3 regions of the Micromonospora sp. DT47 genome follow, and region 2 is predicted to be linked to each of the others. Evidence: riboswitches for the same ligand, from Rfam matches in the RefSeq annotation. Region 2 holds a riboswitch; each other region holds the start of a gene.
What was found. Region 2 has a riboswitch for cyclic di-AMP ahead of ACLQ2U_RS17790 (NlpC/P60 family protein). Riboswitches for the same ligand answer to the same signal wherever they lie in the genome.
Positions count from the first base shown of each region.

Region 1: it holds a riboswitch for cyclic di-AMP, as region 2 does, so the genes downstream of both, ACLQ2U_RS09335 (NlpC/P60 family protein) here and ACLQ2U_RS17790 (NlpC/P60 family protein) in region 2, are expected to answer to the same signal.
Region 3: it holds a riboswitch for cyclic di-AMP, as region 2 does, so the genes downstream of both, ACLQ2U_RS28930 (transglycosylase family protein) here and ACLQ2U_RS17790 (NlpC/P60 family protein) in region 2, are expected to answer to the same signal.

Region 1 covers NZ_JBNCLC010000005.1:10,063-14,618, forward strand. Annotated here, with positions in the region: gene ACLQ2U_RS09320 (pyridoxamine 5'-phosphate oxidase family protein) at 1-170, opposite strand, end outside; gene dcd (dCTP deaminase) at 249-833, shown strand; gene ACLQ2U_RS09330 (hypothetical protein) at 1,627-1,953, shown strand; gene ACLQ2U_RS09335 (NlpC/P60 family protein) at 2,225-3,265, opposite strand; cyclic di-AMP (ydaO/yuaA leader) riboswitch at 3,278-3,414, opposite strand; gene ACLQ2U_RS09340 (C40 family peptidase) at 3,572-4,556, opposite strand, start outside.
Region 2 covers NZ_JBNCLC010000010.1:137,802-142,357, forward strand. Annotated here, with positions in the region: partial or broken gene ACLQ2U_RS17785 (helicase) at 1-100, shown strand, start outside; gene ACLQ2U_RS17790 (NlpC/P60 family protein) at 147-1,235, opposite strand; cyclic di-AMP (ydaO/yuaA leader) riboswitch at 1,286-1,436, opposite strand; gene ACLQ2U_RS17795 (sulfite oxidase) at 1,750-2,823, opposite strand; gene ACLQ2U_RS17800 (hypothetical protein) at 3,069-3,494, shown strand; partial or broken gene ACLQ2U_RS17805 (ABC transporter permease) at 4,058-4,216, opposite strand; gene ACLQ2U_RS17810 (AAA domain-containing protein) at 4,422-4,556, shown strand, end outside.
Region 3 covers NZ_JBNCLC010000029.1:13,175-17,730, forward strand. Annotated here, with positions in the region: gene nhaA (Na+/H+ antiporter NhaA) at 1-560, opposite strand, end outside; gene ACLQ2U_RS28930 (transglycosylase family protein) at 811-1,497, opposite strand; cyclic di-AMP (ydaO/yuaA leader) riboswitch at 1,496-1,666, opposite strand; gene ACLQ2U_RS28935 (hypothetical protein) at 1,808-2,056, opposite strand; gene ACLQ2U_RS28940 (hypothetical protein) at 2,274-2,453, opposite strand; gene ACLQ2U_RS28945 (hypothetical protein) at 2,630-2,989, opposite strand; gene ACLQ2U_RS28950 (peptidoglycan-binding domain-containing protein) at 3,390-3,530, shown strand; gene htpG (molecular chaperone HtpG) at 3,578-4,556, opposite strand, start outside.

The DNA of each region.
Region 1 (4,556 bases), on a different contig from region 2:
CAGAAGAGCCCCTCGTCGCTGATCAGTGGGCAGACCGGGTGCACCCGGGGCCCGCCGTCGGCGCGGACGGTGGCCAGGTAGCCGAAGCCCGGCCCGTACTGCTGGAGGAGAAGGCGGATCCCGTCGGCGAGTCGGGGCTCGTCGGCGGCGAATTCGGACCAGGAAGCCATGCGGACAGTCTATCGAACATGTGTACGAACGCGCAGTCCGACACGCGGGTCGCCCGGTTCGCTCGATAAGGTGTGTCGATGCTGCTCTCCGACCGCGACCTGGTCACCGAGATCAAGGCGGGAACGCTCGCGTTGGAGCCGTTCGAGCCCACGCTGGTGCAACCGTCCAGCATCGACGTGCGCCTCGACCGGCTCTTCCGGGTCTTCAACAACCACCTCTACACCCACATCGACCCGGCGATGCAGCAGGACGACCTGACCTCGATGGTCGAGGTGCCCGAGGGCGAGCCGTTCGTGCTGCACCCGGGCGAGTTCGTGCTCGCCTCCACGCTGGAGGTGATCTCCCTCGGCGACCAGCTCGCCGGCCGACTGGAGGGCAAGAGTTCACTGGGCCGGCTCGGCCTGCTCACCCACTCGACCGCCGGCTTCATCGACCCGGGCTTCTCCGGGCACGTGACGCTGGAACTGTCGAACGTGGCGAACCTGCCGATCACCCTCTGGCCGGGCATGAAGATCGGCCAGCTCTGCATCTTCCGGCTCTCGTCGCCGGCCGAGCACCCGTACGGCTCGGCCGTCTACGGGTCGCGGTACCAGGGCCAGCGCGGGCCGACCCCGAGTCGCTCCTGGCAGAACTGGCGCACCTGGCCGACAAGTAGGCGCTGACCTGCTGTGCAATAGATCCACTCGCATGTCAGGCCGTCCCCAGGCGTGAACATCGATCAGGCCACGGCCGAGGATCGCGTCCACCGCCCCCGCTCCACGACATCTGTGGCTACGAGCGCCCCTAGGCCGGCTGACCTTCACCGCCTCGGGCCGTCTTTCGGGCCAGCCACGGGCCAGCAGCCGCAGCGCGGCGGTCGCGAGAGGGCACGAGAGCCGGTCGGTTGGCCGCCGGTGGTGAGCTTTTCGGGCATCACGACCGCTTGAGCACGCTCTTCCAAACTGACGGTGCGCGCAGGGCTTGATGCCACGGTCAGTGTGTGCCGTTCATTGCCTCGGCCGAGGCGGGTTCCCTTCTCGCTCCACGCCAGCCGCTAGCTGGACCTCAAAGGCGGTCGGTCGACCTGCTGCCAGTGACTCAAGCTCTTGCACGAGTGCTTCAACGTTCGGCCGTGAACAGCCGACGCGAATGAAGAACTCGGCACGGGATGAACCAGAAGTCGCCTCCGCCAAGACTGCCGCCAAGCGGCCGACCTCACCGCGGTTCAAAGTGAGAGTCACCTGATCGCCTTCGTACGCGCCCCGCACCAGTCCCCGCCCTCTCATCAAGCAGTCGTACAGCCATCCGTACAGCCAAGTACGCCAGCCAGAGCCGACGCCGCCCGACAGTAACGGACGGCATGAGCAGGGCCAGGGGTCTCTCGCCAGCCCACCACGATCTTCTTCTAATCCTCGGGCCGCAAGCGGCCAGTCTCGCTGCTACAGCGCGGGCCGGCCATGTGGGACGCTTTCGCGCGTGGAGGACGCGAAGTCGATCATCGTGCAGGTGTACTGCCGCCTGGAGGTCACAGTCGATGATCCGGACGCTGTGTCGGAGCTTGCCGGGCAGCAGTTGCGGACGGCCGACATCGACTGGTCGAGCGAGCGGGACACCGTGGAGGAGGCTGTCGCTGAGTTGCGAGGCGACTTGGCCCAATCGCTGGCGAGCTTGGTCAATCCCGACCGGGTGTTGGAGGGCGTACCCGGTGTTGAGGTTCGGCGTGGGCGGTGGTGGGCAGAAGTCGGCCCACCGTCTGAGCGGTTTCAGCCGGGCTTTGGCGCGCCAGCGCCAGGCGGAACTTGAGTCGCTTCCGCACGTCAGCCGAGGCCACCAGAGACCGCCGAAACCAGGCCGCCGACGCAGTAGGCAGCCGGATATCGGCAATTCCCAAGCTGACAGTGCGCTTCGATTCAGGTCAGCGGAGCAGGCCTGGCGTTCGGTTTCCGCGACCGCCAGGCCGTCTCCAGGCCGTCACAGGTTCGCGACCGGCCACCGATGCCCCCCACGCCTCACCACTCCCGCCCACCCGCTGACGCGCAGGCTCCCGGGACGGCCCGGGAGCCCGGTGCACCCGTCAGCCGGGCCGGCCGTAGCTGTTGACCGGCCCGTCGTCGACCCGCTTCATCTTGATCGGCACCCCGGCCTGGGAGGCGTGCACCACCCAGCCGTCACCGGCGTACATGCCGACGTGGTGCAGGTCGGAGTAGTAGAAGACCAGGTCGCCGGCGCGCAGGTCGGCCCGGCTCACCCGGGCGGTCACCTGGCGCTGCTGCCGGGCGTTGTGCGGCAGCGACACCCCGGCCTTCGCCCAGGCGGCGAGCATCAGACCGGAGCAGTCGTACGAGCCGGGGCCGTCGGCGCCCCAGACGTACGGCTTGCCGATCTGGGCGCAGGCGAACTTCACCGCGATCCCGGCGGCGCCACCCGGATAGCCGGCCGGGCACGGGGCCGGGCGCAGCGGTCCGCCGCCGCCGTTGCCGTACACCTTGAGCCGCAGCTTCTGCAGCCGGTCGATCTCGGCGTTGATCTGCTTCTTCTTCGCGGCCAGCTGGGCCTCGGTACGCGTCAGCTGGGCGACCATCTCGTCCAGCGGTGCCTTCTTGGCGGCCAACTCGTCGCGCAGCACGACCACCGTCTGCACCTCGCGCTGCTGCCGGTGGGCGAACCGGTCGAGCAGCTCCAGCTGCCCGACCACCTCGCTCGGCGACCGGCTGCCCAGCAGCGCGTTGACCACCGAGAGGTTCTCACCCTTGTACGCCTCGACGGCGAGGCCGCTGACCTGGTTCATCGCCAGTTCGACCCGGAGTTGCAAGGGTTCGATCCGCCTGGCCAGCGCGGCGACCTGCCGGCGCTTGGCGGCCAGGTCCTGGCGGGTGGCGTTGTGCTGCTCGATGATCGGTTCGAGCCTGTTCCAGTCCTGGTCGATCTGCCGCTCGATCTCGGCGACCGACGGATCGGCGTGCGCCGCCGTAGCGCCACCGGTCAGGACGACGGCGACGCCGGTGAGGGCGGCGAGGGCGGTGGTGAAGCGGGACCAGCGTGTTCGCGGCGCAGCCGCCCGCCGGACGACCTGGGTCGACCGGACCGACGGTGACCGCGGGGCATGGTGTGCCACCGGGCTCCGTACTCCTTCTTCCGCGACCGCCTACCGGGTTAGCTGACGGGTTCGGGCGGGAAGGGAGCGCCCTACCGCAGTGGCTGCGGATTCACCCCGGCGTACCTGGGTCCCCGGCTCGCCCGGAGGCGACTCGGCGGTGCCGGCCGTTACCGCCCGGGTTGGACGGACCTGGTGGCGGCCGACGATTGACCAGAGTAGAGACGACCGTTATCGATCCGCAACCCGCCATGCCGTGACAGACCGTGTCCGGATACGCGGAACCCCCGGTCGGTGACCGGGGGTTCGCGGCGGCTCGGACCGAGGTCAGTACGGTCGCCGGAAGCCGGCAACCGGCATGTAGTCGATGCTGGTCACCTGGACCGGCTTACCCGTCCGGGGAGCGTGCACCATTCTGTCGCTGCCCAGGTAGAGGCCCACGTGGTGCAGGTCGCTGTAGAAGAAGACCAGATCGCCCGGGCGCGCCTCGGAACGGGGGATGGCCCTGCCCTCGTTCCACTGGTCGCCGGTGTGGTGGGTCAGGTAGATCCCGGCCGCCTTGTACGCGTACTGGGTGAGGCCGGAGCAGTCGAACGAGTTCGGGCCGGTGGCACCCCAGACGTACGGGTCGCCGACCTGCTGGCAGGCCACCCGGATCGCGGTCTGCGCGGCGGTGCTCACCACCCCGTTGATGGTCGGGCAGCCGGCCACCTTCACCGTGGTCTTCGGCATCGACGCCTGCAGCCGCTTGATCTCGGCGTTGATCTGCTTCTTCTTCGCCGCCAGGTCCTTCTCCTGCTTGGCCTGGGCGGCGATCAGCGCGTCGAGCTTCTTCTTCTCGCCGTCGTACCTACGACGCACCTGGAGGACACCCTCGACGTCCTTGCGCTGCTGCGCGGCGAGACGGTCCAGCATGGTCAGCTGCTCGGCGAGGGTGCCCGGCTTGGTGCTGACCAGCAGCGCGGCGATGTCCTGCGAGGGGCCGGTCATGTAGTACCGGGAGGCCAGATCGCCGACCCGGTTCATCGCCAGCTCGCTCTGCAGGGCCAGCGGCTCGATCTTCTTCTGCAGCTCCGCCGACTTCTTGCGGTTGACCTTGAGTTGGGCCCGAACCTTGTTGTACTGCTCGATGGTCGGCTCAAGCTGCTCCCACTGCTTGTCGATCGCCGCCTCGATCTCCTCCGGCGAGGGCGCGGCGTGCGCCGGCACGGCGAGCATCCCGGCGCCGACGGCGACCGCCGCGACCAGGGTGAGCAGGCGGTGGACGACCCGCCGCAGGCCCGCCGGGCGGGTGGGCGGCTGGCCCTGGACG
Region 2 (4,556 bases):
GACCGAGCGGGTGCACCTGGACGTGCCGGTCAAGTTCCCGGACGGCTGGACGGCCAACCAGACGATGCTCAGCCACCTCGCCGCGCACACCGTCACCTGACTACGGCAGAAGCGTCAGCGGTGTCCGGTGGCTCGGGACCGGACGGTCAGCCGGGGCGGCGAGCACCGCTGTAAGGCATATCCGCCAACTGGGCCATTCGGACCACGTCCCCGGTATGCGGGGCGTGGACGATCAGTCCATTGCCGACGTAGATACCCATGTGATGGCGATCGGAGTAGAAGAAGACGAGGTCACCCGTGCGAAGGTTTGTTCTGCTCACCGCCGTACCTTCGGTCCATTGAGCACCTGTGTAATGGGTCAGCTGCACCCCGGCGGAAGCCCACGCGTACTGGGTCAGGCCGGAGCAGTCGAACGAGTCCGGACCGTCGGCCGCCCACACGTACGGCTTGCCGATCTGCTTGCACGCGGTCTTCGCCGCGACGCCGCCGCTTCCCGTGATGGGGACGGCGGGACACTGCCCACCGATGAACAGCGAACTGGTCGACGTGATGGGTGAGGTGCTGCTCGCGGTGGCGGCTGACTGCGCGGTGGCTGCTGCTCTGGCCGCCGCGGCGTCCGCGGCCGCCTTGGCCGCTGCGGTCGCCTCCGCGGCGGCGATCTGTCGGTGTAGCGCATCCAGCCGCTTGATCTCGGCGTCGATGGCCTTCTTGCGAGCCGCTAGCTGGGCCTGCTGGCGCTGCTGTGTCGCGATCAGCGCGTCAACCTTCTCCTTGTCGGCGTCGTAGCTCGCCTGCTGGGCCGACAGCCGGGTGATCTGTCGCTGCTCCGAATTTGCCACCTGATTCACGAGCGCGAGCTGATCCCCCAACGCGGTCGGCGGCGAGCCGCGGGACAGCAGGGCGTTGAATGTGGAAAGCGACTTTGCCTGCTTGTAGTACCCCGTCACAATCTCCTGGACCCGGGTCCTGCTGATCTCCACCGACTTGCCGAGTGGCTCGATCCTCCGGCTCAGTTCGGCCGATCTCCGCTGGTTCGCGGCCAGTTCCGACCGGACCTTGTTGTATTGCTCGATGACGGGTTCGAGCTTTTGCCACGCCGCTTCGATCTGCTGCCGTACATCGGCGGCCGACGGTGCGGCGTGGGCGTGGGCCGCTGGCCCGACGGCCACCATGGCCGCCGCCGCGACGGCGAGGATTCTGGTGAACAGACGCGATCCGGCGGGCCGGGTGCGCACGGGTGGCAACGCGTTCGGCTCCTTCCACTCGAGGCCGACGCACCCCACGGTGCACCGACCTCGACCGCCTGCCGGGTTAGCTGACGGGTTCGGGCGTGGAAGGCGCCCTACCGCTGATGCGGATTCACCCCGAAACCTGCGGTGGTTCCCCGGCTCGCCTGGCGACGCCAGTGACGTCCAGCGACTCGGCGGTGGCCGTCCCGGGGCACTCCAGGTGGAGACCGACATCCGGAACGGACGCTGACCAACATTAGTGAGGACGGCCAGAAGAAATCAACGAGCCGGTGACGCGAATTCTCTGCGCTGTCAAGCGGGCACATTGGGTGCCGGAATTATGCGTACGTAAGGCTCCGCTAATCGGATTCTTAATCTTCCCTAACCTTGACCTTCAACCTGCGCGCTATTTTTCTTCGGCAACCCTCAGGTTCATCCACCCGGCTGGGCTGCCCATCAGCACCTCCACGATCGAGGTGTTGCGACGACCAGTTGAATCCGCCGACCACGCCAGAGCAGGTCAGCGCACATCGACCCGTACGCGGGGCCAGGAGTTGTTGCCGTAACCCATGGGGTTCCACACGGTGGCGGGGGACTCGGGCTGCGACTCGCCGGCGTCGTCCCACGCCCGGGCGGTGATCTCCCTGCAACCGGCGGGGAGGTCCAGGGTGGCGTGCCATTGCTGCCACGCCCACCGGCCGGCCGCGTCGTCGATGGAGGCCTGGATCCAGGTCTGCCCTCCGTCGGGTGAGACATCGACGCGGACGACGGCCCGGCCGTCACCGGTGAAGGCGTAGCCGGCGACGTCGGTGGGGCCGGCGGCCATGCTGGCACCATCGTCGGGGGAGAGGATCGCGGAGGTCAGGGCCACCGGGCCGAGCGCGAAGCCCTGCCCAGGCCTGGTGGGATCGGCGTCGGGCGGCAGCAGTCGGTAGTCCGCCGCCTGGAAGTAGTTGTCCGACGGCTGTGCCAGGGCGGTGATGCTCTGCACCCATTTGACGCTGCGGGCACCGATGTAGCCGGGCACCACGACACGGACCGGCCCACCGTGCGCCGCGGGCAGTGGCTGCCCGTTCATCGACCAGGCCAGCAGCACCTCCTCGGAGAGGGCTTTCCGTAACGGAATGGAGCCGCCGAACGGCTGTGGCGGATCCGCGACCTGGGCGACGTCCGGAGCGGTGAAGGCGATGTGCGCCGCGCCGGGGGCGGGTCCGGCCGCCGCGAGCACGTCGGCGAGGCGCACGCCGGTCCATTCGGCCGTCGAGATAGCGGCGGGCCCCCACGGGGACTGCCCCGGGATCTCCCGTACCGCCATCAGCCCGGCCCGCCGGTTACCCGCGCACGCGAGCGTGGCCACCTCGGTACGGGGCTGAAACCGCTCCTGCAGATCGGCCAGGAACAGGTCCAGCTCCCGGTGGACCAGGCCATCGACACGCAGTCGCCAGGTCGACGGGTCGATCTGCGGTATCGATCCATGGTTGCGGCTGTAGAAGGCGTCGGCCGGGGTCAGCGGCCCGGCCAGCGCTGCCGGCGGTGGCTCGGCGTTGAACGGCTCCGTCTGGTGGACGACCATGTCGTCCCGCTTCCCCCACATGCCCTCGGCTTTCCTCCTGGTGTTCCGTCGGCTACCGCACATCGTGGCGTACGAGGTTGCGCTCTGCTGCACGTTCGCTGGGGGCGCGTAGCTCCCCTTCCACGCCTACGCTAGTGCCCGTTCCCGCAGGCCAGCGCCCGGTTCCGGCAATTCTCGCGGCGGTCGACCTCGAGGGAGCAAGCGTGGCTGCGGTGGATCACCACGTACGACCACGACGGCGGACGCACGGGCCTAGGGTCGGTGCCGTGGCACGGGCGGGGCGTCGATACCGGTACGTCGGCCCGGCCGACGTACGGGCGTCGGTCGCCGACTCTCCCGAAGGCTGGCCCATCCGATCATCGGTCGATCTCGACACCTACCTGGCGGCCGCAGATCCGCGCGACCGTGACGAGCCCTTCACCTACGTCATCGTCCCTGGCGGCACGCTGCGGCTCGCGCCGAGACGCAGCGAGCACGTCGCCTGCGCCGGCGGTGGGGAGGTCCTCGGCGCGGGGGAGATCGCCTTCGCCGGCGAGCGGGACGGCTCGGTCGTGACCGAGGTGAGCAACCAGTCCACCGGCTACCGGGATGCGGGCCAGTGCTCCGCCCGTCAGGGCGGGGGTGAAGGCCCGCGCGGGAGGGCCGCCAGGCCCGAGCGTGCCGTTGACCTGACGCCCCATCGACCGTGGTAACGTCGCGTTCGTGCGAGGCGAAGGGTCATGCCGGAAGCCTCGAAGCGTCACGACGGACACAGCGTGACTGTCGCCGCAGGGCTTGCGGAGACGTAAAACGCCTGTGGAGTGTGGGTAGGTCCGGAAGCGATTCCGGCACCGTGCGGTGAAGCAGGAACCCACCCGGGCGTTGCGCGTTCCGCGCGCAGCGCGGAGGGAATCCCCGCCATTCATGGCGGTGGAGGATGTCAATGCCCCGATCCCACCTCCTAGGCGGCGGTGGCGGACGCCCTCGACCGGGCGAGTATCGGCCGCCCGGAAGGCTTCACCGCGACCATCGTCTTTCGGCGCTGCCTTGACTGCGGCGAGCGCAACGTGGTCCGCGACGACGACTACATCTGCGCGCTCTGCGGTGCTGAGCTGCCGGAGGATGTGGAACCTCGGCTGACGACTCGGCCGTCGACCGACCAGGGCTCGCGCGACGGCTGGGCCGCCAACCAGACGATGCTCGCCCACCTCGCCGCGCGCCACGGCGGGTTGTGGCCGGCAGCCGACCACAACCCGCCGGGACTTCCGCGCGCGGCTCAGGGCGTGGCGAGCGCCTCGGTCGGGGCGAGCCGGGCAGCCCGGATGGCCGGATCCAGCCCGGCGAGCGCCCCGATCAGCAATGTCGCCCCGATCCCACCGGCCATCGCCTAGGCCGGGACAACGGCGGGCCAGGACTGGGAGAACGCGTAGCTCGCCGGCGCAGACCGATCTCCGGCACCCGCCGCCGCGCCGGTTCCCGACCGCGCGGCACAGCACGAGCGCGCTCGGACCAGCCGGCTGCCGGCCGCGGGTAACCGTTGCAGCGCCGGCTAGTCATCGGCGGCGCCACGATCGGACGCTGAAGCTCAGGTGGGCGGGACAGTTGCCGGTAGTGTGCGGGGCGCCTGGGAGGAGGGGTCGATGCTGGGGCTGGAGGTGCCGCCCGCGGGCGAGGCGGAGCGGGTGATCACGGCCGTGCTGGCCGACCTGCGCTCCGGCCAGCACCATGGCGTGGTGGTCGACTCCCCGCCCGGGGCCGGCAAGTCGACGCTGGTG
Region 3 (4,556 bases), on a different contig from region 2:
ATGACGATGGCCAGCAGGTCGTCCACGACGGCCAGGGTGAGCAGGAAGGTGCGCAGCGCCGACGGCAGGAAGCGCCCGGCCACGGCCAGCACGGCCAGCGCGAAGGCGATGTCGGTGGCCGTCGGGATCGCCCATCCCTTGACCGCGCCCGCCCCGGCGGCCCCGGCGATCAGGGTGAACAGCAGCGCGGGGACGAGCACCCCGCCCACCGCCGCAGCCACCGGCACCGCCGCGCGGCGCGGGTCCCGCAGATCACCGGCGACGAACTCGCGCTTGAGTTCCAGCCCGGCGACGAAGAAGAAGATCGCCAGCAGTCCGTCCGCCGCCCAGGTGGCGAGGCTGAGGTCGAGGTGCAGGGACGCCGGGCCGAACGTGACGTCCCGCAGCGACCGGTAGCCGTCCGCCCAGGGCGAGTTCGACCAGATCAACGCCACCAGCGCGCCGACCAGCAGGAGTGCCCCGCCGACCGTCTCCTTGCGGAGGATGGCGGATATCCGGCTGGTCTCGCCCCAGGAGAGTCGGGCGAACAGGATGGCACGGCGCCGGGTGGCGTCGGTCACGGGGTCTCCTCGTCGGCAGGGGTCACGTCGTCCCATCGCCGACCAGACTTCCCGGCACACCAGGGCCAACCCTATCCCCGTGCGGTCGCGCGAATGCAGGTCCCGGGTCTTGCCGGCGGCCCACTGCTGGCTCCTACCCGCCGGACCGCTCCGGAGAACCCGCCGGCCGGTCCGGACACGACGACGCCCGGCCGGTGGACCGGCCGGGCGTCGTCGGTGCGGTGGTGCGCCCTCGATGAGGGGCGATGCGTCAGAGGCTGAGCTTCTGACCCGGGAAGATCAGGCCCGGGTCGGCGCCGACGACGCGCTTGTTGCGCTCGTACAGCGCCTGCCAGCCACCGGCCAGGTCCTTCGCGTCGGCGATCTGCGACAGGGTGTCGCCCGGCCGCACCACGTACGTGTCGCCGCTGGACGCCGGAGCGCTGCGCCGCTCGCTGCGGCTGTTGCCCTGCTTCTGCTGGGCGGACCGCTCGGTCTTCTTCGACTTGGCGGTCGACCGCGACTCGGAGCGCCGCTCCGACTTCTGCGGCTTCTCCGACTTCTCGGAGCCGCTGGAGTAGCTCTTCGTCGAGCCACCCTTCTTGCCGCACACCGGCCAGGCGCCGATGCCCTGGCCATCGAGCACCCGCTCGGCGATCGCGATCTGCTCGCCACGGCTGGCCAGGTCGGCACGGGAGGCGTACTTCTTGCCGCCGTAGCCGGACCAGGTGCCCTGCGAGAACTGCAGGCCACCGTAGTAGCCGTTCCCGGTGTTGATGTGCCAGTTGCCGCCGGACTCGCACTGGGCGATCGCGTCCCAGTTGACGCTGGCGGCGCTGGCCGGAGCGGCCGGCGCCAGAACGGCGGCGATCCCGGTGACCGCGCCGACGGCGAGCGTGCCGACGGCGACCCGGCGCGAGCTGACCCGTCGGTGACGGGCGGTGTGTTCAGTTGCCATCTGTGATCCTCCACGCCGACGAGGTGAGCTGTCGGGTTCGGGCCGAGGAGCCCGGCCGCCGCAGGCGGCTTCACCCCGAGGTGACGTGCACCGAAGAACGTGTGGGTCCCCCGCTCCATGCCAGTTGCCTTGGTCCCGGTCGGCGGCATGGATTAGGCGTTACCGACCGTGGTGTCCGCGATGGCGGACCAGAACGACGTTAGGAGCCGTTTCGGCCGATTGCCCACTTCTTGTGAAGTTCTTCACCCGGTCAGGCGAAGGGGCGACCTCCCGAGTTGCGGACCGTCCACAGGCGTAGACAATCCCGTCCTCAGTGTGGTGACCGCTGGCCCTGGCTGGCGGCTGCGGTCTCCCCCGTGCGGCTCAACTCGCCGGGCTGGAGCTGAACCGCACTGGGGCTCCACACCTCCACCCGATCACCCACCACTCTGGCCAGCAGGCACGCGCCGCGCCGGTCCGCGCGCAGCGCCAGTCCGACATGGCCGCCGGCGGTGGCGACGTCCCGGCGTACCCGGGGGTCGAGCGCGAGACCGTCGAGGACCGCGCCGACGGACGCCACGGTGGCGGCGGTGCCGGTCGGCAACTCCCGGCGCAGCCGCTCGGCAGGGTGGCCTCGGGGCGCGGGGTGACCGGGGCGGTGGCCGGACAGTCCACCTCGGCCACCGGGTCCGCCGTCTCGCCCTGGTACCGGAGGCGGTAACAGAGCGTCACCTCGGCATGCCCGCTCTCCGACCCGTCCCAGTTCATTGTGGTGGCCTCGCTTTGCGTCCGGACGATCAGTGACACGCCGTCGCCTTCATCCCGGGTGGTGCGCGGAGCGCCATCAGCTTGCTCCCCTGCCGCCCGGTCACGGCCCGGCCGAACTCGTCGGCCTGCCACGGCCGCCCCCGCGCGATCGCGGCGGTCACCTCGCCCAGTCGGGCCCGCGCCCGCCAGGCTGCAAGGCGTCCTGGCATACGCCGCCCTCGACCTGGGGAACGCCGAGGCTGCCATGACGCACGCGCAACGCCCCTGGACATGCGGGATCAGCCTGATCTTGCTGGCAGGTGGGGTCGACGCGGAACGAGCTGCCCGACAGACGCCCATCACCGGCAAGTCGTACACCACTTCCATGGACGCCACCGTGCGTGGCTCAGCCGCGCGTCAAGCGCGTGGCGTGGTTCGTCTCCTCAGGTGAGACCTCACTGCGTCGGCTGATGCGTAGTTGCCACCGCGTGTGCGCGCCTTCCGGACCGGGCAGTTGACCGCGGGACAGCGCCAGGTCGATGCGCTGCCGGACGGTGTCTTCCAGCTCCGGTTCGGCAGCGAACAGAATCCTCAGACGCACCTCACCGTCGCTCCGATCCGCACGGGTGTGGTGCGAGGCCAAGGGGCATGGCGGCTCGTGTTCCCAATGGCCGCACAAGGCCATAGTGATCGCCGCACCGGGAGCCTGCGTGTCGGCGTCCGGCGCCATGAGGAGAATCGCCTCGTGAGCGAACGCCTGCCGCATGCGATCAGTATGCCGGGTGCCATCGCCGCAGCTCATGTCCCGTGACAGAACACCCGGCGACGGCCACAGACTGCCGAGCTGCGCTCTATCAGATCAAGGCGGCCCGCAGGCCACCTCCGGCCGGCATTGGCCGGGCCGGCCGGCCACACTGACGGAACATGAGACAAGGAGATCGCTGGGAGTGCCAAGCGGTCCTCACCAGCTGGGCACGAAGTACGGCCGATGGTCCAGGCGCCGGGAGCCTCTGCCAAAGCCCCTGGCCTGGCCGAGCCGGGACGATCGCCGACAGGGCTGGTCGCCCCCCCGAGGTTGGGGTGATCGCTGCCGCGCAGCAGAGCTGCCTGCCCCCGAGTCTCCTGGGAGCGCGGCCCGCGGTTTCGATGACGACGAGGACCAGGGTGTGTGCGGCCCGGCGAGCGGACGGTGGGGCGCGACCACAGAGGCCGGCGTCCGCTGGTACCAGGACATGCGCGGGCTCGCCGTCGACGGCGTGGTCGGCCGCGCCACCTGGGCCGCGATGGGCGGCCGGGCCACCTTCTGAGCAGCGGCCCCGACCGAGTGGGACGCACCCGGTCGGGGCCGCGCTGGTCAGATGGTCCGGGCCAGCCGGTCGGCGAGAAGCCGGGCGAACCGGGCCGGGTCGGCCAGGTCACCTCCCTCGGCGAGCAGCGCCATGCCGTACAGCAGCTCGGCGGTCTCGGTCAGTGCCGGCGCGTCGTCGCCCCGCTCGTGCGCGGCGCGCAGGCCGGTGACCAGCGGGTGGGTCGGATTGAGCTCCAGGATCCGCTTGACCGGGGGCAGCTCCTGGCCCATCGCGCGGTACATCTTCTCCAGCGTCGGCGTGATGTCGTGCGCGTCGCCGACGACGCAGGCCGGGGAGGTGGTCAGCCGGGAGGAGAGGCGGACCTCCTTGACGCTGTCGGAGAGCGCATCGCCGAGGAAGGCCAGCAGGGCGGCGTACTCCTGGGCCCGCTTCTCCCGCTCGGCCTCGGCGTCGGTGCGCTCCTGCTCCGTGTCGAGGTCGACCTGGCCCTTGGCGATCGAGCGCAGCGGACGGCCGTCGAACTGGGCGACCCGCTCCACCCACACCTCGTCGACCGGGTCGGTGAGCAGCAGCACCTCGTAGCCCTTGGCCCGGAACGCCTCCAGGTGTGGCGAGTTCTCGAGCGTCGCCCGGGTCTCGCCGGTGGCGTAGTAGATCTCGGCCTGCCCGTCCTTCATCCGGTCGACGTAGTCGCGCAGGCTGGTCGGCTCGGCGGCGTCGTGGGTGGAGGCGACGGAGACGATGTCGAGGATCGCGTCCTGGTTGTCCGGGTCCTCGATCAGCCCTTCCTTGACCGCCCGGCCGAACTCGGACCAGAAGGTCCGGTAGCGCTCGCCGTGCGCGGTGCGCATCTCCTTGACGGTGGAGAGCACCTTGCGGACCAGCCGGCGGCGGACGATCTGGATCTGCCGGTCCTGCTGGAGGATCTCCCGGGAGATGTTCAGTGACAGGTCGTGCGCGTCCACCACACCCTTGACGAAGCGCAGGTAGTTCGGCATGAGCGCGGCGCAGTCGTCCATCACG